DNA from 4 places in the Sporolactobacillus pectinivorans genome. Region 3 is predicted to be linked to each of the others. Evidence: riboswitches for the same ligand, from Rfam matches in the RefSeq annotation. Region 3 holds a riboswitch; each other region holds the start of a gene.
What was found. A riboswitch is a leader RNA that binds a small molecule or an ion and turns the genes downstream of it on or off. The one in region 3 is predicted to bind S-adenosylmethionine.

Region 1: another riboswitch for S-adenosylmethionine. It lies ahead of COP04_RS13030 (Fur-regulated basic protein FbpA); the one in region 3 lies ahead of metK (methionine adenosyltransferase).
Region 2: another riboswitch for S-adenosylmethionine. It lies ahead of COP04_RS07150 (LysR family transcriptional regulator); the one in region 3 lies ahead of metK (methionine adenosyltransferase).
Region 4: another riboswitch for S-adenosylmethionine. It lies ahead of COP04_RS06620 (cyclase family protein); the one in region 3 lies ahead of metK (methionine adenosyltransferase).

The regions. Positions count from the first base shown of each region.
Region 1 covers NZ_NXGA01000001.1:2,682,856-2,690,552, reverse strand. Annotated here, with positions in the region: gene mgtA (magnesium-translocating P-type ATPase) at 1-1,278, shown strand, start outside; gene COP04_RS13050 (hypothetical protein) at 1,299-1,505, shown strand; gene COP04_RS13040 (L,D-transpeptidase family protein) at 1,857-3,254, shown strand; gene COP04_RS13035 (S53 family peptidase) at 3,471-5,081, shown strand; gene COP04_RS13030 (Fur-regulated basic protein FbpA) at 5,419-5,583, opposite strand; SAM riboswitch class I at 5,665-5,768, opposite strand; gene COP04_RS13025 (ArnT family glycosyltransferase) at 6,043-7,697, shown strand, end outside.
Region 2 covers NZ_NXGA01000001.1:1,478,968-1,486,664, forward strand. Annotated here, with positions in the region: gene COP04_RS07130 (amidohydrolase) at 1-87, shown strand, start outside; gene COP04_RS07135 (hypothetical protein) at 203-682, shown strand; gene COP04_RS07140 (MerR family transcriptional regulator) at 1,410-1,808, shown strand; gene COP04_RS07145 (MDR family MFS transporter) at 1,824-2,996, shown strand; SAM riboswitch class I at 3,336-3,442, shown strand; gene COP04_RS07150 (LysR family transcriptional regulator) at 3,558-4,007, shown strand; gene COP04_RS07155 (hypothetical protein) at 4,180-4,494, shown strand; gene COP04_RS07160 (hypothetical protein) at 4,487-4,951, shown strand; gene COP04_RS07165 (ABC transporter ATP-binding protein) at 5,182-5,946, opposite strand; gene COP04_RS07170 (ABC transporter permease) at 5,940-6,932, opposite strand; gene COP04_RS07175 (ABC transporter substrate-binding protein) at 6,969-7,697, opposite strand, start outside.
Region 3 covers NZ_NXGA01000001.1:3,213,841-3,221,537, reverse strand. Annotated here, with positions in the region: gene COP04_RS15800 (ABC transporter permease) at 83-904, shown strand; gene tagH (teichoic acids export ABC transporter ATP-binding subunit TagH) at 920-1,714, shown strand; gene ytkD (RNA deprotection pyrophosphohydrolase) at 2,354-2,863, shown strand; gene pckA (phosphoenolpyruvate carboxykinase (ATP)) at 2,919-4,499, opposite strand; SAM riboswitch class I at 4,704-4,811, shown strand; gene metK (methionine adenosyltransferase) at 5,038-6,264, shown strand; gene COP04_RS15770 (tetraprenyl-beta-curcumene synthase family protein) at 6,504-7,571, shown strand; gene mnmL (tRNA modification radical SAM protein MnmL/YtqA) at 7,650-7,697, opposite strand, start outside.
Region 4 covers NZ_NXGA01000001.1:1,381,217-1,388,913, forward strand. Annotated here, with positions in the region: gene COP04_RS20440 (hypothetical protein) at 1-77, opposite strand, end outside; partial or broken gene galT (UDP-glucose--hexose-1-phosphate uridylyltransferase) at 100-1,583, opposite strand; gene galE (UDP-glucose 4-epimerase GalE) at 1,580-2,575, opposite strand; partial or broken gene COP04_RS06615 (galactokinase) at 2,582-2,925, opposite strand; SAM riboswitch class I at 3,746-3,853, shown strand; gene COP04_RS06620 (cyclase family protein) at 4,222-4,971, shown strand; gene COP04_RS06625 (APC family permease) at 5,003-6,409, shown strand; gene COP04_RS06630 (hypothetical protein) at 6,862-7,389, shown strand; gene COP04_RS19485 (hypothetical protein) at 7,595-7,697, opposite strand, start outside.

The DNA.
Region 1 (7,697 bases), 530 kb from region 3:
ATTGTTGAACTGACCGATGAGATTAAGAAGAAAATTCTTGCGACGGCACAAAGAATCAATGGTGAAGGCATGCGCGTTCTGGCTGTCGCGCAGAAAACCAATCCGTCTGTTGAAGGCATCTTTTCTGTAAAAGATGAATCCAACATGGTGCTGATCGGCTATCTGGCCTTTCTCGACCCTCCGAAGGATACGTCAATGGCGGCCATCAAGGCACTCAACGATTACGGAGTGGCTGTCAAGGTGCTGACTGGTGATAACGATGCGGTGACTCGATACGTCTGCAAACAAGTTGGACTGAAAGTCGATAACCTGCTGCTGGGTACAGATGTTGACAAGATGAATGACCAAGAGCTTTCCGAAGCTGCGGAAACCACAAGCGTTTTTGCAAAACTCAGCCCGCAGCAAAAAGAGCGGATTGTCACTATTTTAAGGGAAAATGGCCATACCGTTGGTTTCATGGGCGACGGGATTAATGATGCCGCCGCCATGCACAAGGCAGATGTCGGTATCTCAGTTGATACAGCAGTTGATATTGCAAAGGAATCTGCAGATATTATCCTGTTAGAAAAAGACTTGATGGTGCTTGAGCGGGGTGTCTTGGAAGGACGCCGTACTTTCGGAAATATAATTAAGTATATAAAAATGACGGCTAGTTCCAACTTCGGCAACATGTTTTCGGTAGTCACTGCCAGTGCGTTCCTTCCTTTCCTGCCGATGCAGCCCATTCAGATCCTTTTTCTGAATCTGATTTATGACATTTCCTGCATCGCGATTCCATGGGACAACATGGATGAGGACTATCTCAAGGTTCCGCGCAAATGGGATGCTTCTTCGATCGGCAGTTTTATGATCTGGCTGGGGCCAACTAGTTCAGTGTTTGATATCACTACCTACATTGTTATGTTCTTTGTCATTTGTCCGGCTGTTGCAGGTGGAGCGTACGGGGTTCAAGGCACCAACAGCGGACTGTTCGTCACTCTGTTTAACGCCGGGTGGTTTGTAGAGAGCCTGTGGTCGCAGACCCTTGTCATCCACATGCTGCGCACGCCCAAGGTTCCATTTATACAGAGCAGGGCGTCGCTGCCGGTTCTGCTGTTTACTTCCGCGTCCATCGCGGTTGGAACCATTGTCCCTTACACGCCTTTTGGGCACATATTGGGGATGTCGGCAATGCCTGCTTCTTATTTTCCATGGTTGATCGGCATGATCATTTGCTACATGCTGCTGGCGACATTCCTTAAAACAATGTATAAAAGAAGATATGGTGAACTGCTGTAATCGTGGAGGAGGCAGATATTATGATTAACGGACAGAATTTTTACACGGCCGTCGGATTGTATGGAGCATTTGGTGTCATGCTGCTTGGACTGTTTTCAACTTATCCAGCGGTCAAAGCATTTGAAAAAGGCCGGAATTTTTTAAAATGGTACGTTTTCGGATTGTTGCTCTTTCCCTTTGCGTTTGTGCTGTCTCTTGTTATTCATGACAAAAGAAATGCTGATTGAAAGTTGGGTTCATTACACGGAGCAGTTGAAAAAGTCTCTGGAAATAATGGTGCTGGTGCTGGCTGCATTCATACTCATTACTTACCTGATTGATGCTTGTAATATAAATAGAACAGGGATTAAAAGTCGGGAGAATTATTTTTCTTCCGACTTTTTAACTTGCCGGAAAATTCGCATCTGGAAGTCATTTATGAGAAAGGGATACGAGCTTTTTCCGCCGGATCTGGTTTTCGAATAATGGATAAGACTTGTTAAAAAGAACCAATTCCTTTATTTTATATATAACTAATATTGCTTGAAACATTTTCATAATATAAAACGTTTAGTGAGTAAATCTTTTTTTTGAGGTGAATGGTCATTCGCAAGATTAATATCATTATTATAAGCAGCATCACTGTTTTTGTCGTACTTATTATTGTGGGTATAGCGGGGCTGAGCTATTATCAGGCAACCCGGTTTAACCACTCAATCATGATCAATGGAACAGACGTGGGTGGACTGACAGCTGATCAGACAATAAAAAAGTTAAAGGCACTGGTTTTAAAAAATGAAGTCTATATCGGCGACAAGCTTATTGTAAATGAAAAGGGCACGAAGGCGGGTTTTACAAACAACGACCTGCCTTCAGTCAGAAGTTTGTTAAAAAAACAGCAGACGTGGTGGCCTTCTTCAGTTGCAAAGGACTATTCACTGGTGCCTTCAAAGGCAGAAAATGAACGCAGCCAAAAGCTGAGGGGAGAAGTAGCGGCCAAAATTGCGTTAATGAACAAAAGTCTTAAAGCACCGTTGGATGCCCGGGCCTCTTTGAATCAGGGCCGAATCTTTGTTTCTAATAGTGTAGGGGGCGAACAATATGATACTGCCAAACTATTAAAAGATTATGATCAACATGAGTATTACAGCGTGATCCATTTGAAAGCTGTGCGCTCAGTGCCGATCGAATCGGACAGCACAATTGTTAAGAATGAAAAGAAAAAACTGCAGGAACTTGTTCAGAAGTCTGTCGCTTACCAAGTTCAGAATACAACTTACACACTAAAAGCCAGTGATTTAATTAAAAATGCGACGGTATCCAAAGACATGAAGATGACGATTGACACAAGCGGCCTTGAGAATAGAGTCGCTGCGATCAACCGTTCCCAGTCAACGTTGAATAAAAATTTTCAATTCAAAACGCATTCCGGGTCGGTGATCTCGGTTCAAGGACAATCCTATGGATGGGCACTTGATGTTCCCGCCGAAACAAAACGGATTCAGGATGCCTTAGAAAAAGGGGATACGTCGCTGCGCGCCTATAATGTGTACGGAGTCGGTTACAGCACTTACGGCATTGGTTACCATGTTACAGCGAATCACGGTATCGGCGACACATACGCAGAAGTGTCCATTGAACAGCAACGTATCTGGATTTATCAAAATGGTAAATTAAAGGTGACGACCAATGTTGTCACGGGCAGACAGGATACCCATGAAGATACGCCTAAGGGAGTATGGTATATCATGTATAAACAATCCCCTTCAACACTTGTAGGCAGCGAATCTGGTGATCCGCATTATTCAGTAAAAGTGAAGTACTGGGCACCATTTACGGACAGCGGATGCGGTTTTCATGATGCCTATTGGCGCCATAACTGGGCACCTAATGCCTATCTGAACCAAGGATCGGGCGGTTGCGTCAATACCCCGCCGAATGTTATGAAACAGGTCTATGATAATCTCACGCAAAATGAACCAGTTGTTATTTATTAAATAGTAATCTATCAAACGAAGAAGTTTAGAAATAAGGGGGAGCCGTTTCCATGGGCTCTCCCTTATTCTTTAGGCTACGTCTCCCTTTTGTAAATGGAATCTATCACGCTGGGGTGGAAATTTTTATTACTTGGAACAAAATCGAACGAATGCATCATGAAAAAGCGAGAAGATTATGATAAATTAAAATTAAACAAGATCAAAAGGAGAAAGATTATGGATAAACATTCGCTGAATGGACAAGATCGACAGGAAAGCTCGCAGAAAATGCCATTGCCTCACAGTGAGCGCTCTCAAGTAGTGAATGCTCAAAAAATCGGGCCGGCAGATCCGGACGAAGAAATGACAGTCACTGTTCTTGTGCGCCGCCCTTCGATTGACCATTTGTTTGGTGAAAAACAGGTAAAGCAGCTGAGCCGGGAAGAGTTTGCCGGTTCTTACGGAGCAGACCAGGAGGATTTGAAAAAGGTGGAATCTTTTGCAAAGGGCCATCATTTAAGTGTGAAAGAGGTTAATGGCGCTGCCGGAACGATCATTCTTTCAGGCAAAACGGCTGATTTTAATCATGCGTTCGGTGTTCAGTTGCAGCGATACAAACATCCGAATTTTACCTATCGTGGGCACAGCGATTCGATCAAAATTCCAAAGGACCTTGCCGGGATTATTGAAAATGTTTTTGGACTTGACAATCGTCCCCAGGCAAGAACGCATTTCCAGATTCTCCGTGAGACTAAGAACGCGGTTCAGAGTCGGCAGACATCGAAATCGTATACACCAGAGCAAGTCGCTCAACTATACAGTTTTCCCACCGACAGCAAGGCAAGTCAGCAATGTATCGGGATTATTGAACTGGGAGGTGGGTATAATCCAAGTGAGTTGAACGAATATTTTACAGAATTGGGTATTGATGCACCGGTAGTGATTGCAGTTCCGGTGAATGGTGCCGGCAATCAGCCGACTGGGGACGCCAATGGTGCGGATGGTGAAGTTGTTCTGGATATTGAAGTAGCGGGGGCGGTTGCACCGGGAGTGAAAATCGCTGTTTATTTCGCTTCCAATACGGATGCTGGTTTTCTGAATGCAATCAACAAAGCTGTTCATGATAACGAAAATAAACCTTCTGTTGTTTCGATCAGCTGGGGCAGTGCGGAGAGTAATTGGTCAGAACAGGCGATGCAAGCGATGGATCGTGCGTTCCAAGACGCTCGTGCGCTCGGTGTCACAATTTGCAGTGCGGCAGGGGATCGCGGTTCTTCTGATGGTGTCGATGACGGTCTCGTTCATGTAGATTTTCCCGCATCCAGCCCGAATAATCTTGCCTGTGGCGGCACAAGGCTGGAAGGGACAGGGGCGGTCATTGCGGACGAAACCGTTTGGAATGACGGGCCGGACAGTAGCACGGGAGGCGGCGTCAGCCAATATTTTGCTCTTCCCGAATGGCAGATGTCCGCTCAAGTGCCGCCTTCTGCCAACCCAGGGGCAAAGGTTGGTCGCGGAGTTCCGGATGTTGCCGGCAATGCGGATCCCGAAACGGGTTACCGGATTTTAGTGGACGGGCAGCGGACAGTCATTGGCGGGACCAGTGCTGTTGCACCGCTTTGGGCAGGACTTATCGCTCTGATCAATCAGGATCTCGGCCGCCCGGTTGGATTTATGAATCCCACGCTATATGGAGGATCTTCACGTTCTTCACTGCGAGATATCACAAAGGGAAATAATGATTCAAGCCGGGAAGCTAACGCTTATGATGCCCGTACAGGATGGGATGCGTGTACCGGTATGGGAAGCCCTATTGGTACAAATCTTGCCGGTGTCTTTCGGGTATAACTGAAGCAATGAAATTCAGCAATAACCTTAGCGAGTGAGATGAAATGAAGGACTCATCTCACTCGTTTGCCGTACCACGGCTCATTTATAAAAACTAGAATAATAAAAATTAGGTTCCCACAAATAAATCAGCCGTCACGGAAAAATATCGGTCATCCTGTAAATAAATCAGTCGTCACACAAAAAAATATCGGTTTTCACAGTCGGAGGATCGTATAGTCCAAATGAACATCCTCATTGCCCTGGTCCTTTTTATCTGCATAACACCCAAATCTAAAACCGGAGGTGAAAGCTTTCTCTGACCTGAAAAAAGCTTGAATTTTTTGTCGGTCCTTTTTTAAAAATGTGACCTTGATCGAAGGGATCTGTATTCGTTTTCCAGTTCTGTTAACGTCAATTCAAAAAGCTGCTTTCCGTCTTTTTTGAATACATCTGCCTCGATCAGCTGATCAATAAGTTCTTGACGTCTAATCTCCACAACCTGTCGTAATAAAGCACTCATTTAACATGTGCTCCTTTCTTGTGTGAAAAAATAAAACCTTCTCTTCAGAAAAGAAGAGAAGGCGATCTTTTAGATCTTCTCAACTTATCTTCAAAGCAAAACACTTATTGGAATTAGCACCGTGTCTACAACGACCGGTTGCTGAGGTTTCATTGGGCCAATCCCTCCGCCTCTCTGGATAAGTAGGAAAGTTATTCAATTGACCTCATCATAAACGCATTAATCACGGTTGTCAACTATGAAATGAAACCATATATACTTTTGATGAATGATGATCTGTAAAAATTCAAAACGGTCACCTGTTTCACGGGTGGCTGTTTTAAGTTTCCCGGTACACTATCCATTTTTATGGAAAAGAAAAGAAAAGTTAAGCTTATTTTAAGACAGTTAGGTGACAATCGTACTATGAGATGGCCATTCTGAACTATCAAAAACGCAACGGCTGAGGAGGAACTTTGCTTGGACAGGTTGAAGAAAAAAACATTGGATTATTATTTTCTTACCGTTACTGTCTTTTCACTGCTTTTGAATTTTTTTCTGTTAAACAAGGCCGGAACAAATGAATACTACACTATAGCGGTCAAGAGCATGATGAAGAATTTCCACAATTTCTTTTATGCGTCATTTGACCCGGCAGGATTTATTACAGTGGACAAACCGCCGGTCGCACTCTGGCTTCAGACGTTGAGCGCAAAGATTTTCGGTTTCGGCAATTTCAGCGTCCTGTTCCCGGAAGCAGCGGCAGGTGTTATCTCCTGCATGATTCTGTATCAGATGGTCAAGAAGAAAGCCGGTCGGACAGCTGCCTTTATCAGCGGGATTTCACTGGCACTGACACCGATTTTTACAACTGTTGCCAGAACCAACAATGTGGATAGTATCTTAATCCTGACTCTGATGATTGCCGCGTGGGCGGTTGTCAAAGCGGCCGACAGTGGAAAAATGCGCTGGCTGATCATCAGTGTCCTGCTTGTCGGCATTGGTTTTAACGTCAAGATGCTCGAGGCGTTTATGGTACTTCCGGCCGTATATCTTTTCTATTGGCTGGCCATGAAAACAGGCTGGAAGAAAAAGCTTATCCACTTAGGACTGGCTACCGTTGTCCTTGCCGCAGTTTCCCTGTCATGGGCAGTGATCGTCGATTCGGTACCTGCCAGCAACCGTCCTTACATCGGAAGCAGTCAGACGAATTCCGTACTTGAACTGGCTCTCGGTTATAATGGGATTTCACGGCTGACCGGGCAGCGGAGTTCGGGCAGTACAGGTATGCAGGGGGGGACGTCCGCCGCCAATCGATCAAGAACGTCTGTTTCCAAGACTGATCAATCTGGAAGCGGAGATAGTATGTTTCCGCCACAGGGGCAAGCAGAAATGTCGGGGAGAAATATGATGCGGGCAGGGGGGCAGCAGGGCGGCATGTTTGGTACCGGGGAGGCCGGCCCACTCCGTTTGTTCTCAAAATCTCTGTCCGGCCAGGCGAGCTGGCTGCTGCCGTTCGCTCTGTTCGGATTGATCGGCCTTGTCGTTGATTTTATTCGCAGGAGGCAATTGACGCAGCAGCATACCTTTGCTATTTTCTGGTTGGCCTGGCTGCTTCCTGCAATGGTTTTCTTCAGTATTGCCGGTTTTATTCATACGTACTATCTCAGCCTGATGGGACCGCCGATTGCCGCACTAGTGGGAATTGAAGCCATCACGCTGTGGTCCTTCTTTAAGCTGGAAAGGAATTCCTGGACCAGCCTGCTTCTGCCGGTGGCTGCCTGTATCACCCTGTTATTTGAAGCACTGATCTTCTATCAAAACAACATCTCTTCGGTTTGGACGGCACTCACGGCGGTTGCCGGGGTTCTGTGTCTTGTATTTGGGCTGATCTGGCGGACGAGCAATCAACAGGGGGCCAAGCGGGGGCTTGCTATTGCAGGTTTGTGTGCTTTGCTTCTTCCGCCTTTCTATTGGACCATGCCCGCAGTATTGAACCAGACAAACAGTTCCATTCCTTCGGCCGGACCGAGTTCGGTGACTGCCGGGGCAATGGGCGGATTTCCACAGCAAATGGGTGATGGACGTTCAATGAACTTTGCAGGCGACGGCCGGAATCAAATAGCTCAGCAGGG
Region 2 (7,697 bases), 1.7 Mb from region 3:
GATGGTGTGTTAATCTATGGTGCCCGTTACTTTGAAAGGAATGCCGTCAGAATTTTACAAAAACTGGAAAATGAGTCAGTAAGATAATGTGACTGGCAAGGATCAGGTGCCCAGACAGCCATAGACTGGCTATGAATCTGCAATTGAACGGTGAGATAGAGATTCCGAAGGAGCAAATCCTGAAGGGAGTTAGTGAGGCATCATGAAGGAACTTAAAAAGACATTCGTTTCATTTTTCAAACTGCCACTGGTTTTATCTCTGTTATTAATGCTCTTGCTCGTTTCCGCTGGTTGCGGAGCACAAAATGCAGAGGTACCGCATCAGATACATAAAGCTGCCAAGGTGAAATCTTCGAAAAAACCTATGGTGGACGTATCGACTAACTACGATTTTAAAGTGAAAATAACCCCTCCAAAAGTTGGAAACGATAAACTGGCTCTTGCTGCCTTCTATAAAGGGAAAAGAACAACAGATCTCCAGAAGGTTTCTCTGTCAATAAAAATGGTGGTTATGGATATGGGAACGACTCAAATCCAGTTTCCGGTGAAAAACCTGGGTAAAGGGACGGTGCTTGTTAAAGATACATTTCTGATGCCCGGCCGTTTTTTGATCCATATCCATGCCCTAACAGCTTCGTACAAGGTTGCTAATAAGGATATCATTGTTAACATCGACAATTAACTACGGGAGAGCATCGTGCCGCGACAATCAGAAAAGTTGTTCGCAACACATCCGCCGTCCTTCTTACTGCGGATGCGTTGTTTATTTTTCAAAGCAGTTTATCTGCGATGGCAGTGTGAAATTGAGTCGGATTCTGTTGTTACATACACCATTCAGATTACTTCCGAGACGAAGGTAATCCCCAAACGGCATTACGTATCCTGGATAAGGTAAACTACCGAACGGATCAGTCAGTGGCGAGATGGTTAATAACGAACACAAAGGACAAAACAAGTGATCTGGCAGACGAACAGACAGGAAGTGGTCCCTTTGTCAAGATAGAGAGAGCTAAGATAGGGAGTGGTGTGTAAATCTGCTCTCTATTTTATTGCCCCGCTCTGAGCAATCTTGTCCCTCGGTTTTGTCCTAAGTGCCCTTCAGAGATAGCACAGTTGGGCTTTTATAATGATAATATACACAATATCTATATTATAGAGAAGTAATGGATTTTTCAGTCAGGAATTGATATGAATGAAACTGTTGATAGTTTTGCACCTGTTTCAGAATAAGCTTCTTTTTCGAGACCCTTTTTCTTCCTTTTTACCATATCAATTTGGTTTATCTGGCTTTTGCTTCCTTACCCTGACGCGTTAGAAGGTAAAGCCAAGTTTATGAGAAGAATTTTGATTATTGCTCTTGACTTAGAGGTAACTCTAATTCTTATACTACGAAAAAGGGGATAGGTCATATGAATAAAATCAGTGATGTTTCGCAGTTGACGGGGATGTCTGCCTATACACTTCGCTACTATGAAGAAATAGGTTTACTTCCTAAAGTTAAAAAGAATTGTTCAGGTGCAAGAAATTATAGCGCCGAAGACATTGCATTTATCGAATTTATCAAAGGTTTAAAGAAAATGGGACTCTCGTTAGAAGAGATCGTCCATTTTGGAAAAGAAGGTTGTATCAGTGAGAATAGAAGTTTGACCGGGAAGGTTGAACTCAGAAGTGTATTAGAGAAACGTTCGGCAGTATTAGAAAGTCATTTACGAAAACTTGATGAAAAACGAAAAATCATTGAAAATAACAGGAAGAAAATTATCGGCCGAATGAACTTATACAAGGCAATGATAGACAAACAGCACTAATGAGGAAGGGTTAGCTTGAAGCATTCAAAGTTAAAATGGTTAGTCACTGGATCAATTTTAAATAATGCAGGCGTTAGTTTTATTTGGCCGTTAAATACTATTTACATGCACGATCACCTAGGAAAATCACTGAGTGTGGCTGGCCTTGTGCTGCTATTGAATTCAATGACAACGTTGATCGGTAATTTTTGGGGCGGACGGCTGTTTGATCGAATAGGTGGCTATAAAACGATTTTAATTGGATTGTTTACCTCGATTATTTCACTCATTGGTTTAGTTATGAATCACGGCTGGCCTCTTTACGCAGTATTTTTAATAATACTCGGTTTAGGCACAGGTATCATTGTTATATCCATTAATTCGCTTGCTTCCAGCATGTCCGGCTACGATCATCGTTATGTATTTAATTCAATTTATCTCGGACTTAACATCGGGGTGGCTGTTGGGACTTCGATTGCCGGTTTCATCGCTGATATCAATATTTCTCTTATATTTACAGCAAACCTGCTGTTATATGTAGCCTTTTTAACGATTGTTTTATTTTTTTACAAAAATATAGAGGCTGTTCATCTACAAAGTCATCCTGAAAAAACAAAGAGGGCAAAGATGGATCGTAGAAGTCATAAACAGTTCATCAACGTCTTTATCATTTGCTTTCTTTATTTCATCATATGGACCGGTTATGTGCAATGGCAAAGCAATATTTCGGTTCGTTTACCAGAATTAGATATTTCAATAAAGCAGTATAGTTTTTTATGGACAATCAATGCAGTGCTTATTATTTTAGGTCAGCCATTTATTTCACAAATTATTAAGAAAGCGGCTCATACTTACAAAGCACAAATTGATATAGGCATTGTTTCGTTTATTTTATCTTTCGTCGTTCTCATGTTCAGTCGGCAGTATGCGGGATTCATAGTGGCAATCGTTTTACTGACTTTTGGTGAAATGTTTGCGTTTCCGGCGATACCGGCCATGATCAGTACGATTGCCCCCACTCAGCAGAAAGGATCTTATCAAAGTTTTGTAAATATGTCATCCACTTTGGGAAGAGCACTTGGACCAATACTTGGCGGAGTTGTTGTTGAACAATTATCTTATGTTTATCTTTATTTAATGACGATTATTCTAATAGGTATATCGACTTTCATTTTTCACTATATGTTAAAACATATTGGCTCGTATTGATATAGAAGATATTCTTCATTAGCAAAATTTCAACTTTCTCGGAATAAAAATTGAACCAAGTATAAATGGAAAAATAAGAACGTGTAAAAATATAAAAAATGGGCGATATCTTGCAGCTCGTTTCGTGAATAACTGACATACAGCCATTGACTCAATCTTTATAAATCCCATAAAAGCAACGCTATGGAAAATTATTTTGTCTATCTATATGCATACTACTTTGAATCGATCTACTGTGGAAAAGCAAAATACACAATAAACATATAAAAATAGTATGAATTAATCTTGATTTTTATATTCAAGTTATATATTCTGTAGTTAACCCCAAATTTTAATATATTCTTATCCAAAGTGGCAGAGGGACTGGCCCGATGAAGCCCGACAACCAGCACAGTGTGTATGGTGTCAATTCCATGAACACAATAATTGTGTTCAGAAGATAAGAAGAAAAAACAAGCCTTCTTGTCTCTTGGCTTGTTTTTTCTTAGGTTGTTCAATTTGTCGATTTTTCTTAATGGGATCAATTTGACATTAACTTAATCTAAAGGAGTGCGTTTGAAAGTGCTAAAAAAGCAGCCCTCATTCAGGAAACTTTTTCAAGGGAACGTGTCGGACATTTTGCATGATGAACACACCTTGAAAATGATTGACGCGAGAATTGATAAAAAATATACTGGTAAATTTTCAGAAGTTGCCCAGAAAATGAAGGGAGGCGAGGGCACACCGATTAATACTGAAATAAACCCCAATCCTGCGATGACGATCGACCAGTTGAACGCTTTCCTGGCTGTTGCTGAATCTCAGAGTTATCAACTGGCGGCAAAGGAGTTAATGCTCTCACAGTCCACGATTTCTTCACGTATTAAAACGCTTGAAAGAGAATTGAATGCGGATCTCTTTGTTAAAGAAAGGTTGGGCTTGCATTTGTCAGTACGTGGGGCTGTTTTTGCACCCTATGCCAGGCTGATGGTTGATACTTTTAGAAGGGCATTGCTGAAATTGGGAAGCTGACAAATGCTGTGCGCGATGGAACAAATTAGTAAGCCGTATTGCAAGTGTTTTTTCTTTTTTTGCTCTTCTTTCATAACTATAAGGATTAAAGGAGAGTGGTAGAGATTTTACATAAGGTATATTCGATCAGCAGTTTTGCTGAAAAACTAACAGTCAATCGCGGGTGTTTCCATTGTTAAAAATTTTACGATTCATTCATTATACGGCTGGTATGGTGGGTTCATTAATTGTTCTGCTGATGTCTATCACCGGAATCCTACTTAACCACCGCTCACTTATCGGTTACTCCTCAGCTGCATCAATGAAGATACAAACACTGATCTTTGCGCTGCATTCAGGGTATGTAGGAAATACCTCTATTGTCTGGCTGACTGATATAGGCGCTATTTGCATGATTGTGCTAAGTATTTCAGGAGTCTGGATGTGGATTAGTTTTGTCATAAAAATCAGTAAGGGAAGAAAAAGGAGAAGAAAAAGGAATGGGTAAAAAATTCATCACAATTGTCTTCAGTGCACTGTTCATTTTTACACTTGCAGGGTGCTCCTCATCAAATGCAGGCGGTGCGTCAAGTTCGCAATCTACTAATAATAGTACGCAGTCGAGCAGCAGTAATAACAGCAGCAGTACGAGCAAACAGTCTCTGAAGACGGCGCTTGAGAACGAATTGAGTGGGTTCACCAAGGTAGAACAATATATTAAAAAATCAGATTATGAATTGGCTGATACGCTGGCTGGCCAACTGCATGACGAATTCCACACAGCCATTTTACCGCCGCTGCAGGCAAAAAAAGGCGCAACCTATGCGGAGAACGTTCATGCCCAATATGATGCTCTCCAGAATGCGATCACAAACAAAAATCTTTCGCAGATTAAGTCACTTGTGAAAGTCAACCGGACGAATCTTTATACTGTGGCAAAAATTCTCGGTGTATCGCTGAACTAATCATTTCGGAAAAGTCCATAATAAAACAGGCCGCCTGCTCAAATCGTTCGGGCAAGCGGCCTGTTTTAAGGTTAGTCATCAATAACGTAACTTAGGTTGCTCCCATACATGGAGATCATGAGGCTCAATCCCTGCATGTTCATATCTATTGATTTGTACCATCTTGCAGTTCCTCCGATTGTGACGGATTTTTTAAGTCCGTTAGCTAAAATGGAATCAGAAAAAACACATCAAGCTGAGAAGTTCAACACATCCAGAACTTGTTCTTTTAAAGCAATGAACGCCTTACTGTCGCGATGGCGCGGGTGAGGCAGCTCCACATCGATCACTTTTTTCAAAATGGCGGGGCGTGGTGTCATGGTGAAAATCCGGTCTGCCAGATAAACAGCTTCTTCGACATCATGCGTCACCATCACCATCGTGATTTTACGCTGTTGCCAGATCTTGATGAGTTCATCGTGCATCTTCATCCGGGTAAAAGCATCCAATGCACCGAAGGGTTCATCAAATAACAATACCTTCGGATAATTAATCAGTGCTCTTGCCAGAGCGACACGCTGCTGCATGCCACCGGAAAGTTCGTAAGGATAATTCTTTTCAAAACCCTTTAACCCGACTAAATCAATGAAGTGCTGAATGTCATCATGCTTCTTACGATATTCACCAGCTAATTTAGGGCCGAATCCCACATTTTGTTCGATCGTCAACCACGGATATAGCGTAGGATCCTGAAAGACTAATCCGCGTTCACGACTGGGCCCTTCAACAGGGTTTCCGTCAACCAACACTTCTCCCGAGGTCGGGTGGTCCAGACCGGCTAATAATCGTAATAAAGTAGATTTGCCGCAACCGGAAGGTCCAATCAACGCAATAAATTCGCCCGGTTTTACCTCTGCGTTCACGTGATGTACGGCTTCGACCGGAGTACCGCTGTCTGTACGCGCTGGAAAGGCTTTTCGAATATTGTTGAACGTGATTTGCCCATCTTTTACCATTTAATAATCCCCTTCTGCCATCTCAGGAAGTAGTCACGTACTTTGAAGAGCAGCGTAATGATCAATGAGAAACTGATTGCAATGACGATCAGACCGGCGTAAACATTCGCGTACGCCAGTATTTGCCGCTGCCAGTTAATATACCAGCCGATACCGTATTTAACACCAATCATTTCAGCGGTCATCAGTGTAATAAATGACGAGCATGTCCCGTTGAATATGCCGACGAAAATATTAGGCAGCGCGCTGGGTACGGCAACTCTGAAAATCTTCTGTAAGTCCGTGGCGCCGAGTGTGTCTGCCACTTCCAAGAACGTCTTTTTAACATTGGCAACACCGGAGTTCGTTAACACGGTTACCGGGAACCATGTTGACAAAGCAATCAGGAAGACCGATGCCTGAAAACTTGTTGCAAAGGCTGACAGAGCGATCGGTATAAATGCGGTAGATGGAATTGGGCCCAGTAATTTAACAATGGGGTCCACCCAGTAATTCCACTTTGTATACCAGCCGATCAGTACTCCGGTCGCCAGACCTGTTACGGTGCCAATGAGCAGTCCGATTGCCAGCAAGCGGGCCGAATAGGCCAGACATTCTAACAGAAATGGCCAATCCGTAACCAGCACGTTTAGAATTGCTTCAGGCGAAGGGAAGAAAATTGGCTGAAGCAGTGCCAGTTTAAGTGTGACGAAATTATACAGACCGACGGCTAGAAATGACGCACCAATGAAGTAACTTTTATAGACGAACTTCTGCAGACCACCGAAAAGGGTGTGATAGGTTGCTAATACCAGAGTGATGATTAAAGCTGCAATCAGCAAATCTGTATACCATGGAAATGATTTGGTCAGCAGCGCCTCGCTTTTCGGAACAACCAGTTGAACGATAAGAGTAATGGCGATCGCCAGACTGGCAAAGTAGGCCCGTCCGGCCTGTCGTTCACTTAGTCGGGTGGCTCCCTTGACATACAATGAATCATTTTCCAATAAAATCCCTCCCTCTTAATTGCATTGCCGAATCTCTTATTGAATGCCTTTTTCCTTCAAGAAAGAGCGGTTGACAAGTGCATCCACATCGACATCCTTTGAAACGACACCAATCTTCTGCAGACTCTCAGCCACTTGCAAGAAGTCTTGTTTGCCGCCGTTATATGAAGCTTCCCAGTTATACGTCTTCATAGCTGCCAGATTTGTCAATGGATTTCCGGCAACATATTTGTCTTGAACCTGAAGCCGAGCAGCTTCAGCCTGATGTTTTGCAACCCAGTTTGTCGCTTCCTGCATTGCCAGAGTGTATTTGCGGGCAATTTCCGGATGCTGCTGGGCCAATTGATCAGACACATAGGCGACACAGCAATATTGAGTGTTGAATGGTTTCGTAGATGCCATGCTTGCCAAAATATGAAATCCATATTGCTTTACGGCAATTTCAGTATCTGGATCTTCAATGGCGATCGCATCAACCTGACCTTTGGACAGTGCAATCGGCAAGTCAGAGGCATCGTAGGTCACAAACTGCACGCTCGAATTATTCGTTGTGACATTCAGACCTGCATTGGCAAGATACCGTTTTGTAAAAGTCGCTTCACTGCCGGCCACTTCAGCGACGCCGATCTTCTTGCCCTTAAGTTGTTTCGCCGATGTTATTTTTGAATTTTTTCCGGTAAGGATTGAGACACAACCGGTGTGCAACCCGGTTGTGATTTTCAAGTTTGCACCATTCGCCAGCGGCTGAACCAGAGCGGCTAACAT
Region 3 (7,697 bases):
CTGTGTTAAAGTATTTGATGGAAGTTTTCTCGGCCTATTTTGAAAAGGCACTCATTATTGGGATGTTTGGAAGGATTAAAATATGAAATCTGCTTGGAAAGTGATCAGGGAGCAACTAAGCAACTTTTATCTGATCAGGCGGCTGTCGCTCTACGAACTGAAAAGTGAGAATAACAACAACTATTTAGGTATGCTGTGGGTGATCCTTAACCCAACGATTCAGATTTTTATTTATTGGTTTGTTTTTGGTTATATTTTGCATCGAAGCACCAGAGTATACGTGGGAAACGGCGACGCGGTCCCTTACGTTATCTGGCTGATTTCGGGAATTTTTCTCTGGTTTTTTCTCAACTCGGCGGTCATGGAAGGCGGAAGATCCATTTATTCACGGATCTGGTTTATTGCCAAAATGAATTTTCCAATGAGTACGATTCCGAGTTATGTCATCTTCGAAAAATTCTATCAGCATCTAATGCTGACGGGGATCGTCGTTGTGATTTTGCAGTTTACCCAATATAAGATCAGCATCTATATGATTCAGCTGCCCTATTTCATGTTTGCGGCGCTGGCATTTCTAGTGTCCGTGTCACTGATTACGTCGACTTTTACAACCATTGTCCGCGATTTGCAGCAAGTGCTGATTTCACTGATGCGGATGATGATCTATCTGACACCGTTTCTGTGGGCTCCGTATAACTTGCCTGCCGTTGTTCAGCATATTATGATTCTCAATCCGATGTACTACCTCGTCGAGGGATACCGGGCGTCACTGCTCGGCGTATCGTGGTACGGTATTGAGCATCTCAAATATACGGTTTACTTTTGGGGTGTCGTTATTCTAATGTTTATTTTCGGCTCAGTGGTTCATCTGAAATTCAGAGACCATTTCGTAGACTATTTGTAAGGTGGATAAGCCATTATGGAAAAATCAGTCGTCGTAAGCCACATCACGAAAAAATATAAAATGTATAGCAAAAACTCTGAGAAAATTCTCGACCTTATTTCTCCCAAAAGTTATGGAAAATCGTTTTATGCGATTGAGGATATCAGTTTTGACGCGTACAAAGGCGATGTTGTCGGAATAATCGGCGTTAACGGTTCCGGAAAATCGACATTGTCCAACATTATTGCGGGTGTCGTACCTCCCACATCAGGATCGGTAACGGTTGAGGGCGAAACGGCGCTAATCGCCATTGCTTCGGGTCTGAAGGGAGAACTGACCGGCAGGGAGAATATCGAGCTGAAGTGTCTGATGCTCGGGTTCAATAAGAATAAAATCAAGGAATTAGCTCCTGATATCATTGAATTTGCGGATATCGGCGATTTTATCGATCAGCCAGTCAAAACATATTCGAGCGGAATGCGTTCAAGACTTGGTTTTGCCATCTCCATTCATATTGACCCGGATATTCTGATCATTGATGAGGCTCTATCCGTCGGTGATCAAACTTTTGCCGATAAATGCCTGGATAAAATGAACGAGTTTAAGGAAGAAGGAAAGACGATCTTTTTTATCAGCCACTCCATCAGCCAGATGAAGAAGTTCTGTGAAAAAGCGCTTTGGATTCAGTACGGACAGGTCGAGGGCTATGGCAGCATGGAAGAAATTATGCCTAAGTACGAAGCGTTTATCAGCGACTACAAGAAAATGTCCAAAGAGGAAAAAGCAGCCTTTCAGGAGAACATACGGCAGAGACGTACTGTCAACGCCTGACAATCAATCCTATGCAAGTGACTGAGCGGCCATGGCGGCCGTTTTGTTTTATTGCTGAGAGAGAAGGAAACGCGGATTCAGGCGCCTTGCTGAATTCCCTTAGCTCTTTCTAAAATTCCATCAGACCAAAGTTCCATTTTTTAAATTATTTGAATCCTTTTCCGCACTTTTGTTGTATTGTATAGTAAAGTAAGATTAACAACTTTTGATTAGACTATTGAAAATTCGTGCATACTGCACTCAATGACTGGCTTAACAAAAAAGAATGTTTCAGAAGGGAGGAAGGGATGTTTGGCCGCCTTTTAATGTAAGCGATTACTTGGCGCTGTCCCGCATTGATGATGAATCGGATTAACCTATTGAGAACAGCAGTGGAAAAACGCAAAGCTCATTTGATTAAACTCCTGAAAGATAATCAGGCAATCGATAATCCATCGAGGCTAAGTACATGGACACTGTCCGAACTTGAGTATGAATGGAAGCATTTTCGGGAGTGGCGGGGAAAAGATATTGGCTAGAAAAATTTGTTCGGGCCGGAGAAGTGTTAAAATAAACTCAGGCATTTGTATTTGCCTGAGACGATGCTGTGGATGTGATCTCCAAGGGGGGGAATCTCAGCACGTTGGGGAGGTTTGAGATTTGAGTGATATCGAAACATTTTATGACTATTACGGCAATCTGGTAAAACTTTCTCTGCAGGGCATGCCCTTTTCAAGCTGCCCGAAACATGTGTGGGTGGTCTGCCATTTTCATAAGCAGTGGCTGCTGACCATGCATTCCAGGCGCGGTTTTGAATTTCCGGGCGGCAAAGTTGAGTTGAATGAAACGGCTGAAGACGCCGCGAAGAGAGAAGTTTTTGAGGAAACAGGCGGACATGTGGCGAGGCTGATTCTTGTCGGCCAGTATGAAGTGAGCAGCAGGAATGAACAAATTGTTAAGAATATCTACTATGCTGAAATTGACCGGATTGATCTGAAAAATAATTATCTGGAGACAAAAGGTCCTGTATTTATTAGCAGGCTTCCAGAGAAAGTACAGGCGGATAAAAGGTATAGTTTTCTGATGAAAGACCGTGTGCTGACCAGCGCAATAGAGGCCATCCGCATGCACCGGCTTGTCCAGCACAGAATAGAAAATCTGACAGAATAAAGCACCGTCTCCGTGGTGATCGGGGGCGGTGCTGGATTATTGTTAACAGTCTATATCAGTTGGCAACAGGACCTGCCGAGCGGATGTCTTCGGAAGCTTCCGGAAAATGTCTGAAATTGTCCTTGAACTTCCGGGCGAGCTGGCGGGCAAAGCGATCATATTCGGACGCATTGCTCCATGTTTTCCATGGCATCAGTACATTGTCAGGGATGCCCGGGCATGTTTTTGGGATGTGGAGCCCGAAAATAGGATCCGTCGTTGTTTCTGCATGGGTGAACGTCCCGTCAAGGGCAGCCTGTATCATTTGCCGCGTGTAGGCCAGCTCCATTCTTTTCCCCGTTCCGTATGGTCCGCCGGTCCATCCGGTATTAACCAAGTAAGCGCTTACGCTGTGCGCCTTGATTTGCTTCCCTAGCAACTCTGCATACACTGACGCCGGCAAGGGCATGAACGGTGCACCGAAGCAGGTTGAGAAAGTTGCTTCCGGATCAGTAACGCCGCGTTCAGTGCCGGCCAGTTTGCTTGTATAGCCGGAAAGGAACTGATACATTGCCTGTTCCGGTGTCAGCAGGCTGATCGGCGGTAGCACACCGAACGCATCGGCTGTCAGAAAGATTATGGCAGTCGGATGTCCGCCGACACTTGGGATCAGTGCATTTGACACATTATTTAGTGAATAAGCCGCGCGAGTATTTTCTGTCAGCGAGCCGTTGTCGTAATCCGGGCACCGGTCGGGGAAGACGATGACATTCTCGAGCACAGTTCCGAATTGGATGCTGTCATAGATCTGCGGTTCTTTTTTTGGAGAGAGACGTATGGTTTTGGCATAGCAGCCGCCTTCAATGTTAAATATGCCGTCCGCTGACCATCCGTGTTCGTCGTCACCGATCAGATCGCGGTCAGGCACATTGGATAATGTTGTCTTGCCGGTTCCGGACAGCCCGAAGAAAAGAGCAACATTCCCGTTTTTTCCCTGATTGGCGGAGCAATGCATCGACATAATGCCTTCCTGCGGCAACAGATAGTTCATCACTGAGAAAATTGACTTTTTGATTTCACCGCCATATTCCGTCCCACCGATCAAAATGGTCCGGTGTGTGATCGATACGATAATAAATGCTTCCGAGCGGGTGCCGTCTGTCGCCGGATCAGCTTTAAAGCCAGGAGCCGCAAGAACGGTAAAGTTTGCATGATGGTTCTTCAGTTCGTCTGCAGTCGGTGAGATAAACAGCTGGCGGCAGAAGAGATTCTGCCAGGCGTACTCATTGATAATCTGTATGGGCAGACGATGTTTCGTATCCGCACCGGCAAAACCTTTAAAGACAAAACGAGCCTCCCTTTCGGTTAAATAGTGGACAACTTTTTGAAAAAGGCCTTCGAATACCGATTCACTGACTGCCTGATTGCGCGTCCAGTCAATTTTGTCTGTCGTCGTCTCATCCTTTACAAAAAATTTGTCCAGCGGTGACCGGCCGGTATATTTTCCAGTCGTCACAGCCAGAGATCCTTTGTCCGTTAAAACGCCTTCATTTTTAGAAAACGCTTTCTCAATAAGCGTCGCCGCAGATAAATTTACAAACGTATTCCTTGCTTTCAACAGTTCAGAGATGGGCGTTTTTGAGATGGTTGTATTCATCACTAACATCCCTTCCTATTTGGAATTCCATTTGACAACTTAAGTATAGCACACTGAAATTATATTTTTCTAACAGGGGAAGACTTTTTGTGAATTTTTTCTCATAGTACAATATATTAAATAATGCTTATGAGGTTCCGAGAATCTGACTATCAGTTGACACTTTTATATCCCTGCTTTATCATAGGATTTATAATACGGCTGCTCTTATTCCGAGTAGGCGGAGGGACAGGCCCGATGAAACCCGGCAACCGGCCGATATGGCACGGTGCTAACCTGCAGAGGAACTTTCTGTTCTTCTGATAATAAGAGGCGCATTTAGAGAGTTAGCCTTATCCTTATTAGGACTGGGCTTTTTTCATGCCTTGAAAACAAAAAGAAGAGGGATCGGGTACCGTTAACTTGCCTCGGGATTCGCGCATCTTTAGCCGGGCGCCGCGTTTCCGAAGTAAAACCGTCAGCGAACCGGTAGTGGATCATCGTTTGACGAATCTTTAATTAACCTCATATAATGTTCGAAAGGCTGGGTGAATGTGAAATGACGAAAAAGTATTCAAGACGGCTGTTTACCTCTGAATCGGTGACAGAGGGACATCCGGACAAGATTTGCGACCAGATCTCAGATGCAATCCTTGATGAAATTCTGCGGGGCGATCCCAACGCGAGGGTTGCCTGTGAGACAGCGGTAAATACTGGACTTGTTCTTGTCACTGGTGAAATATCTACATCGACTTATGTTGATATTCCAAAGGTTGTCCGCCAGACAATCAAGGAGATTGGCTATAATGATGCGAAGTACGGATTTGATGCGTCAAACTGTGCAATTCTGACCTCGATCGAAGAACAGTCAGCAGATATCGCTCAAGGTGTTAATCAGGCACTCGAAGCGCGCGAAGGCAAAATGACAGACGATCAGATTGAGGCAATCGGGGCCGGAGATCAGGGGCTGATGTTCGGTTTCGCCGTTAATGAAACGCCGGAACTCATGCCGCTGCCGATTTCCCTTGCACATAAGCTGGCGAAGCGCCTGGCCGATGTCCGGAAAAATCGTGAACTGACCTATCTCCGCCCTGACGGAAAAACCCAGGTCACCGTTGAATATGATGAAGAGGGACATCCGGCCAGAATTGATACGATTGTTGTATCCACGCAGCATGATCCCGACGTATCCGAGGAACAAATCAAGAAAGATGTGCATCAGTATGTGATTAATCCTTCAGTTCCTGAAAATCTGATTGATGAAAATACAAAATTCTTCATAAACCCGACAGGCCGATTCGTCATTGGCGGGCCACAGGGTGATGCCGGATTGACCGGGCGAAAAATTATCGTTGACACTTACGGCGGATACGCCAGGCACGGCGGGGGTGCTTTTTCAGGGAAAGATGCGACAAAAGTGGACCGCTCGGCATCATACGCCGCACGTTATGTTGCGAAAAATATTGTCGCGGCCGGTCTGGCTGATAAATGCGAAGTTCAGCTCGCCTATGCGATCGGCGTAGCGCAGCCGGTTTCTATTTCGGTGGATACATTCGAGACTGGAAAAGCGACGGAAGAGCAGTTGGTGAATCTGATCCGGAACAATTTTGATCTTCGTCCGGCAGGCATTATCAAGATGCTGGATCTGCGTCGCCCGATTTATCGCCAGACGGCGGCTTACGGTCATTTCGGACGCACTGATATTGATTTGCCGTGGGAAAAAACAGATAAAGCAGAATTATTGAAGCAGCAGATCCTCTCCGGAATCCAGGCCGGTCAGAATTGAGAATTTTTGACATTGTACCCCTCCATCAATTGAATTGGTGGAGGGTTTTTTGCGCTTTTTCTCGGATCAGGATGGTTAGAACAGAAGATGAAAACTTTTTTTGGACAATATGAGTATAATGAAAGAGAGGCCCGGTAAGAAACAGTTTTAAGAATGGGCTGGCGCAGGCAGACTGCAGTCAGACGCAGCGAATGTTTGTAGGATGTAGCGTCGTATTGACATAAGAGAGGACGGATTTTATGGCCGTACCATCCGAACCATTAAAACTGATCGTTCAAGTTTCCAGAAAAGTACTTCCCGGTGTACATAGCGAACTCGAAAACTGGAAACAGAAGGCAGAGAAAATTCCTGATCCGGAATTGCGCAACCAGGCACTTGCAAGCATTAAGGCGAAAACATTTCACTGTGAAGGTGGTGCGATTTACAGCCTTCTTGCAGGTGATCGAAGGACAGAAGTGATTTCATTCATCGTCGCCTACCAGACAATCAGCGATTATCTGGATAACCTGTGCGACCGCAGCGGCTCTCTTGACCCGAAAGATTTCCGCTGCCTGCATCAGTCGATGCTGGATGCCCTGACACCCGGGACGGAATACTCCGATTATTACAGATTGCGTGAAGTGACATCTGATGGAGGCTATCTACAGGATCTCGTCACAACCTGCCAGTCGCTTCTCTCACATTTGCAAACGTTTAAAGAAATAAGTCCCTATTTGCAGGAACTGGCCGGATACTATTGTGATCTGCAGGTATATAAACATGTTGAAAAAGATCAGCGTGTACCTATGCTCGTTGCCTGGTTCGAAAAATACAGAGACAGGCTTCCGGCGATGAGCTGGTATGAGTTTGCCGCCTGTTCCGGATCCACTCTTGGCATTTTTTGTCTTGTTTCCTACGCAGCTTCAGAAAGGCGTGGGATGAAGGAACTGGCCGGGATGATCAGAAGCAGCTATTTTCCATGGGTGCAGGGCCTGCATATTCTGATGGATTATTTTGTGGACCAGCAGGAGGATATTGACGAAGGCGATCTTAACTTTTGTGCCTTTTACGGAAGTGAAGAAGAAATGATGAAGCGCTTCGATCACTTTATGGATGAAGCTGATACGGCGATTTCCGGAATGCCTGACCGCAATTTTCATAAAATGATCAATCGGGGCCTGCTTGGTACTTATCTCGCGGATAAAAAAGTCGCCAGGCAGCGCAATGTGCGGATTATGGCTAGAAAAATGATCCGTCGTTCTGGTGGCTGCGGCATGTTTTTTTTCACTGCCAGCTGGTTCTACCGGAGAGTGCGCCCGAGTGTCTGACCAATAAATTTTGATGAGTTGTGAATGGAAAATATGCGCGATTCCAAGAAGAAGCCGGGTGCGGGTGCATCCGGCTCTTCATGCGTGATATAAATTCCCCTGCCAGCTATTGCGGCGTTTCAGTTC
Region 4 (7,697 bases), 1.8 Mb from region 3:
CTGCGGTTGTTTGTCAGGCAGTACTGCCAGACGATATGCCCCCGGCAGACACCGAATTCATTCTTTGTGATTTCCATGGCTGTGGCACCCTCCTTATTATTATGATACGGACGCCGCGAATCGCATAAATGCCGCGTGTCCCTTTTCAGTCCGTTTATAGACACCCGCGTCTTCCAATACCCGTTCAAAGACCCTGCCGACTTCCTGCTTCAGGATGCTGCTGACATTATCGGAGGTCAATTCCAGATGGCGCACTTTTATTCGGTCCGCCCAAGCTTTGTGATAATCTTTTATGTCATTTGACTCGTTCAGAAGATACCGACCGACTTCCAGCAATTCCGGTTTCAGCCGCGGCGGTAAAATAGCCAGTCCCATGACTTCTTCTATCAGGCCGATGTTTTCTTTTTTGATGTGCTGTACGTCCTGATGCGGGTGATAGACGCCGTTCGGGTGCTCCCCCGACGTCTGATTGTCTCGCAGTACCAGGTCCAGTTCGTAAAGTGCCCCGTTCCTGCGGGCAATCGGCGTGATCGTATGATGCGGTTCACCGTCTGTCTCTGCCCGGATGCCAACCGCTTCGTCGGAATAATGACGCCAGCCGTTCAGAATTTTTGTGGCCAGCTCGATCAGTTGTTCCTTGTTCGCGGCAGTCAGGCGGATTACTGACATCGGCCATTTTACAATCCCGGCCTGCACGTTGTCGAAGCCGGCAAACGTCAGTGGTGTCTCGATTGGAACCAGCGTCATCGGAAAAGTGTGCCGGCCGCCCTGATAGTGTTCGTGGGACAGAATCGACACGCCGACGATTGGCAGATCCGCATTGCTTCCGACAAAATAATGCGGGAAGCGATCAATCAGTGAAACCAGGCGTACAAACGTGTTCCTGTTAATTGTCATCGACTGATGCCGACTGTCAAGGAAAATACAATGCTCATCGAAGTAGGCATAGGGTGAATACTGAAAGCCCCATAACTCGTGATTCAGTTCGAGGCGGATAATTCGATGGTTGCTTCGTGCAGGGTAATCGGTCCGTCCAAGATAACCTTCATTTTCCATACATAGCTGACAAAGCGGGTATCCGGAGTCCGGCACTTTTTAGCGAGAGCAATCTTTTTCGGGTCCTTCTCCGGTTTGGAGAGATTAATTGTAATTTCCAGATCACCGTATTCAGCCGGTGAGCGAAAATAGATATTCTTCCGGATCGCCTTGGTCTTGATATAGTCATTGAGTCTGCATAGGCGGTAAAAATAGTCGGTGGCCTCCAAAGGACCATGGCTTACATACTTTTTCCAGAATATACGGTTGACGACGGAAGGAGGAGGCGTAACGAGATCCATCAGCTGCGCGCCAAGCCTATCGCGAGAACTTTGATTGTCATCGATCCGGTGATTCCGGACGGCGAACGCGACGAGATTGTCCTTCAATTCAACCAGTTCTGTTCTGTCCGAAACGGGCGCTTTACTTTCACCTTCTCCAACCAGGGCCAGCACCCGGTTAATCAGATAGCGCCGGTCCGTCTCTTCATAGTCGCTATGTTCAATAAGCTGATCGACAAAATATTCGATTTCACGGCTCTCACTCACTTCGCTTTCTCCTTATCCTGGTAGCCTCTCGGATGCTTCTGATGCCAGTTCCATGCTGTGCGTATGATCTCATGTATGTCATCGAAGTTTGGCTCCCAGTGCAGGATCTCGCGGGCTTTGACACTCGCCGCGACCAGAGTTGCCGGATCTCCGGTTCTTCTTGGCCCAACCTCAGCTGGAATCTCCTTACCTGTTGCCTCCCGCGCCGCTCCAAGAATCTGTTTGACGGAGTACCCGGTTGCCGATCCAAGGTTGAAGCAGTCGCTTTTCCCGCCCTTCACCAGATAGTCGACGGCCAGAATATGCGTGTCGGCAAGGTCTGTAACATGCGCATAGTCGCGGATATTGGTGCTGTCCGACGTATCGTAATCATCACCGAAGATCATCAATTTCGGACGCTTTCCAAGAGCCACCTGCATCACCACAGGGATCAGGTGCGTCTCCGGATGGTGGTCCTCACCGATGCTTCCGTCGGGCTTGGCACCGGCGACGTTGAAATAGCGCAGGGCAACAAAACGGATGCCATAGGCCTCATCAGCCCAATGAATGATCCTTTCTATTGCCAGCTTGCTTTCGCCGATCGGCACCTGCGGGTCGCTTTCCAGGATTGGCGTGTGCTCTGGTATGCCATATGTGGCGGCTGTGGAAGAAAAGACAATCCTTTTTATACTAAAATCTTGCATGATTTCAAGAAGACTGATCATGCCGCCGATGTTATTATCGAAGTATTTCAGCGGTTTTTCCATTGATTCACCGACGAGTGAATTGGCGGCGAAATGGATCACGCTGTCAATGGGTTCCTTTTCAAAGATACCGGCGAGAAAGTCTTTGTCACGAATGTCACCTTCATAAAAGACGGCCTGATCGGCGACCGCAGCCCGGTGCCCGGTGGACAGGTTATCCACGACAACAACCGAACGGCCCTTTTCGATCAGACAATCCACGGTATGCGAGCCGATATACCCGGCACCGCCGACAACTAAAATTGACACGGGTCATCAAACCTCCTGATTCATTAATTTCTTCGCACCGTCGGCAATTTCTGCCACATAGAACGAAGGAGCATAACCGATGGTTTGCTCGTACACGTCGCCGACTCTCTGTTTAAACATTTCAGCGGCCGATTTATGAACAAGGGGGCAATGGCGCAGCCGCCGAATCCTGCTCCGGTCATCCGGGCGCCGAGTACGCCTTTTTGCTTCCATGCGGCTTCCACCAGCGTATCCAGTTCTTTTCCGGTCACCTCGTAATCGAATTTCAACGAGACATGCGATGCATTGACAAGTTTTCCAAATGTAGTCAGGTCATTGCGCTTCAGAGCTTCGCGCGCTTTGTTAGTCCGAAATAGGTGGGCGATTATGGAGAATTAGCGAATAACTTACTGGTTTTGACTTTGAAGTCAATTAAATCGACCAAAAATAAAATAGTACTTATTACTTTCAGCAAACCCGCTGCCCATTATTTGACGCTTACTCTAGGAATTATACAGGAAAGGAAGCTATTGAAAATTTACATGTTGCATTTAAGTCCAAAGGCTATATTTCTGATAACTTAAAATAGAGGGACACGAACCATGTTAAATACAGGTTCATGTCTTTTAAAGTTAGTGTCTAAATTTTTTTGAAGATGACTATTTTTGATTCCGGATGATGTTGTTCCAAAATGTTGATAAATGCTTGATATAACAACAATTTAGAGCTTTTTCAAACACGGACACCGTCGGAATGACCTAATTAGTTTACGGTGTCAGCAGTGTTTATCCATAATGAACAACCGTCATCTACACAGCAGATGGCGACTATTATGTCTATTTTTAAATGGGTAAATACCCCTGTTTATTTCATTAATCATGAAAGCTGTTCCGCTACTATTTTTGATGCGGAGAACCGTATCATAAGTAAATGAGGTTTTTTGTTAAAAAACAAACGTCCCTATAGTTGTATAAAGGAACGCGTTAATATTACTTTAATTATTTTAAAATTGCTCTTCCAATAAATTTTGACCACCTATAAACATAAACCATGGATCCGGGCGGCCGTACAGATCAGAAACAGTAGACTTTGAGAGATAAAACTAATAAAACAGATAAAAAAAGTATGAATATCTCTTGTTTTTTATAAAATTGTTTTGTATTATTTTATCTAAAGTAAAAAACTTAATATATCTTATCAAGAGTGGTGAAGGGACTGGCCCTATGAAACCCGACAACCAGCATTCTGAGGAGGAATGTATTGGTGTTAATTCCAGCAGATTAATCTGAGAGATAAGAGAACAAAGTGCTTAATAAAATAAAAAAGCACAAAGCCGTTTTCTTATTCAAAGCAAACGGCTTTTTTGTATCTTATTTTTTTGGATTAGAAAACTGAACATAAGGGGGCTTGATTAAAAATTCTCAGGAAGTTGAATTCAAAAATAACTTTAAGCATAGGGGGTTGTTATTTCTGAATAAAAAACAATGATCATTTCACTCTCTGCACGAGCGATTGCCATCAATGTCATTGCTGGAACAGTTGGTGATACATACTATTGACCGTTCCCCACTTGAAAATTCTATTTTGTTTTTGGATGCATTTTTTAAAGCGGGTTCAAGAATGATAGCAAGCCTTTTTTATTAAATTTTGTGTATAGGATGATGAGTATGAGTAATTTATGGAATGAAGTAGAAAGGTTGAAAGATTTCAGATGGATTGATTTGTCTCATGGATTGAACGATGAAAGCCCATATTGGGGAGGTATGCCGGATGGAGTACGTGAGATAGGAAAAACGGTATATGATTATGATCAGGAATTGAGACTCAGAATTCAAACCTTCAAATTTCCTGGTCAATTTGGAACCCATATAGATTATCCTGGACACTTTGTTCAGAGTGGTAAGCTTTCTGATCAATTTGGCATAAAAGATTTAGTGTTTCCACTGATTGTGATTGATGTTTCAGAAAAGGTTAAGCAAAATTCGGATTATGAGTTAACACTGGCAGACATTGCAGAGCATGAAAAAAAATATGGAAGAATTCCGGAACATTCCTTTGTTGCACTTCGCACAGATTGGAGCAAAAGATGGCCAGATGAAAAGGCTTTGTCAAATCTAGATTCAGATGGAAATGAACATTGCCCTGGTTGGACAGTTGAGACCTTAAAATTTTTGTTTGATGAGCGAAATGTGGCGGGAAATGGGCATGAAACTTTGGATACTGATGCTTCTGTCGGGTTTCTGGCAGTTGGTGATTTGGTCAGTGAGCGCTTTGTTTTGGAAAGAGGAAAAATTCAGGTCGAGTTATTGACAAATCTGGATCAAGTCCCGCCAGTAGGTGCAGTTATCTTTATTGCTTCTCCTAATATCGAAGGAGCAACAGGACTTCCCGCTAGAGTATGGGCAATAACAGAATAAAAAATAACTAATTAGCAAAGAAGGATAAAATATGGGAGAGAAAAAAACACTTAAAAAAAATCAGTTAAATTTTCTAGAGGTTATCGCACTGTCTATAGCAATTCTTGCGCCTACCTTTGCAAGTTCAATGAACTTTGGGCTGATCGCTTCAAGCGCAAGCTATTCTGTCAGTTTAGTTTTCATTATTTCAGTTATTGCATTGCTACTTGTTTCGGTAGCATTTGTTAAATTTGGCAAAGAATTTGTTTCCGCTGGCTCTGCTTATACATATGTGGAAGCCGGCTTAGGAAACAAATTTGGTGCAATAAGCGGTTGGGCACTTTTGCTTACTTATGCAGGTTATACGAGTGGTTGCTCATCAGCATTCGGGTATTTATTCAGTGATTTTATTCGCCAGCTTACAGGAATAAATATTCCTTGGGTGATTTTCGCCTTATTAAGTTTATTGTTGATCTGGTATATTACCTATTATGATATCAAAGTAAGCACTAGAATCATGCTCTTTATAGAAATTTTTTCTGTTCTCCTAGTTTTGGGTATCGCAATAGTTGTATTGATAAGGGTAGGTACAACAACCGGACTTAGTGCTGCACCTTTTAAATTTTCTAATGGATCATCTCTTAATGGTATCGGTGCCGGTATGGTTGCCGCCATATTGAGTTTTGCAGGATTTGAAGGAGCGGCTAGTCTTGGAGAGGAAAGTAGGAATCCGAAAAAATACATTCCTGTTGCAATTTTGAGTACTGTTATCTTTGCTGGAGTAATTTACATTTTTGTCAGTTTTGCCGAGATTAACGGCTTTGGTGTTACGAGTGCTGGTCTGAAGGCATTCACAAGTTCCGGCTCAACAATCGTAGAATTATCGAATAAGTATGCCGGTGCCGTGTTCACGGTAATTATCACCTTTGCTATCAGCATTTCAGCATTTTCTACTGCATTAGGTTCCAGTACAGCAAGTAGTCGAGCTCTTTATCAGTTAGCAAAAGATGGGAAGGTTCCTTCGCTGTTTGGGAAAGTGCATGAAAAACATAACACACCGTATATTGCCGATAGTGTCATTACAATCGCATCGGTCATCCCGATAATTGCTCTCTATTTTGGTAGCGGTTTGCAAATTGATGGCTTTACGGTATTTTATTACATTGGGACAATTGGAACTCTTGGTCTCATTGTTGTTTATCTACTAACTTGCATAAGCTCAGTTGCATATTTTGGCTTTAATAAGAAAGTATGGACCTGGCAGAATATTGCACCTATCGTAGGTGGATTACTCCTACTTTACGTGCTTTGGGCGAACGTTAGCCCATCAGCTCTTTCGTATCCTTTTAATATTTTCCCATATATTGCACTTGCTTTTATTGCAATAGGTAGTATTTATACTTATTATTACCAAAAAGGGAGCAGGGTAGCTGCAGATCAATCAAATATTACTAATTAATGTCCCATTAATGATTGAGTGAGCTATTTTGACTGTCAATAAAGTTTTTTAAAGTATAAAAAGATCGGAGAGAAATTTATTTGAATTTCTCTTCGATTCTTTTTTTGAGGTGGATTGACCAACCAAGCCAACAATTTGAGTTCGAAAGTATTTGGCAATTAATTTATGCATGTCCGGTGGGCACACAGTATAATCAAAACGGTGGAAGGATGCTGTTAACACTGAGGAGAGGTTTCATGAAGCGGTTATTTATTGTATCAGTGAATCAACAATCCGGATTATAGAAAAAAAGCTGTCTTATTTGCCGCGTATCCGGCGAAAAGGAAGCTTTTTACTGTTTGCTTTATTTTGAATGCTTGTTTTCAGTTTAAATTCAGTTCAACTGCTTATATTAATCATTGTAAAATGAAAGTTTTAACGTAAGAAAATGAAACATAAAAAGGAATTTAAAAATGAGTCTTTCGAAAACCTTCGCTCATCGTGTGGTTATGTTTTTCACTTTAATTATTGGTTATGAATTCCTGATGTCTGGATTAAGTAAACTGTTTGGTGGATTTGTTCCCGGCTTCCATCATGAATTGGGAACATCCATTAATGCCGCGTTCGGATTTTATCATCCGGTTCTCCAAAGTATCGTTTTGCCAAATTCAACGTTATTTGGGACGATCATCATGTGCTCCGAACTGTTTGCCGGGGTCTCCTTTATCTTGATTCCATTACTTGGGTTCCGTTCTTTTTCGTCAAGCTTATCAAAATGGGGGATGGTTGCGTCCATTCTCGCTGTGTTCTTAAGTACGAATGTTTTTTTCTTTAGTGGAGATCCGTTTTTTGTGAATCCCAGCGATCCTTATCAGGAAGCGGTATCCATTGATTTGTTGTTAGCACTTATGGAACTGACACTGTTCTCCTACTTCTATCAGGCGAATCGAACGATCAAAGAGGGCGCTAATGAAGATCCTCAAAAAGTAGAGAATGTATAAAAGTGTTCCGCTAAAAAAAGCTGTAATCGCAGAATGTTGAATCTTGTCCACCTCAGAGAACAAAAGGTATATAAAACTGAATGCCCTGATGAATAAAAAAATAAGGGTTTGTTTTCTCGAAACAAGTCTCTCCGGAATTTGTAAGTTTATTAGCTTCGCTATTGTTGGATGACTCAAATTCACAATTATTCAGTGGCCTGGATTCTTACAGAAGCACGGATTCAGCTAACTCGGCCCCCAGTTCACTCAGCGGTATTACGTCAAACCCTCTTTTGTCGGACAGTTTATTGTGGAACGCATTATCCTCT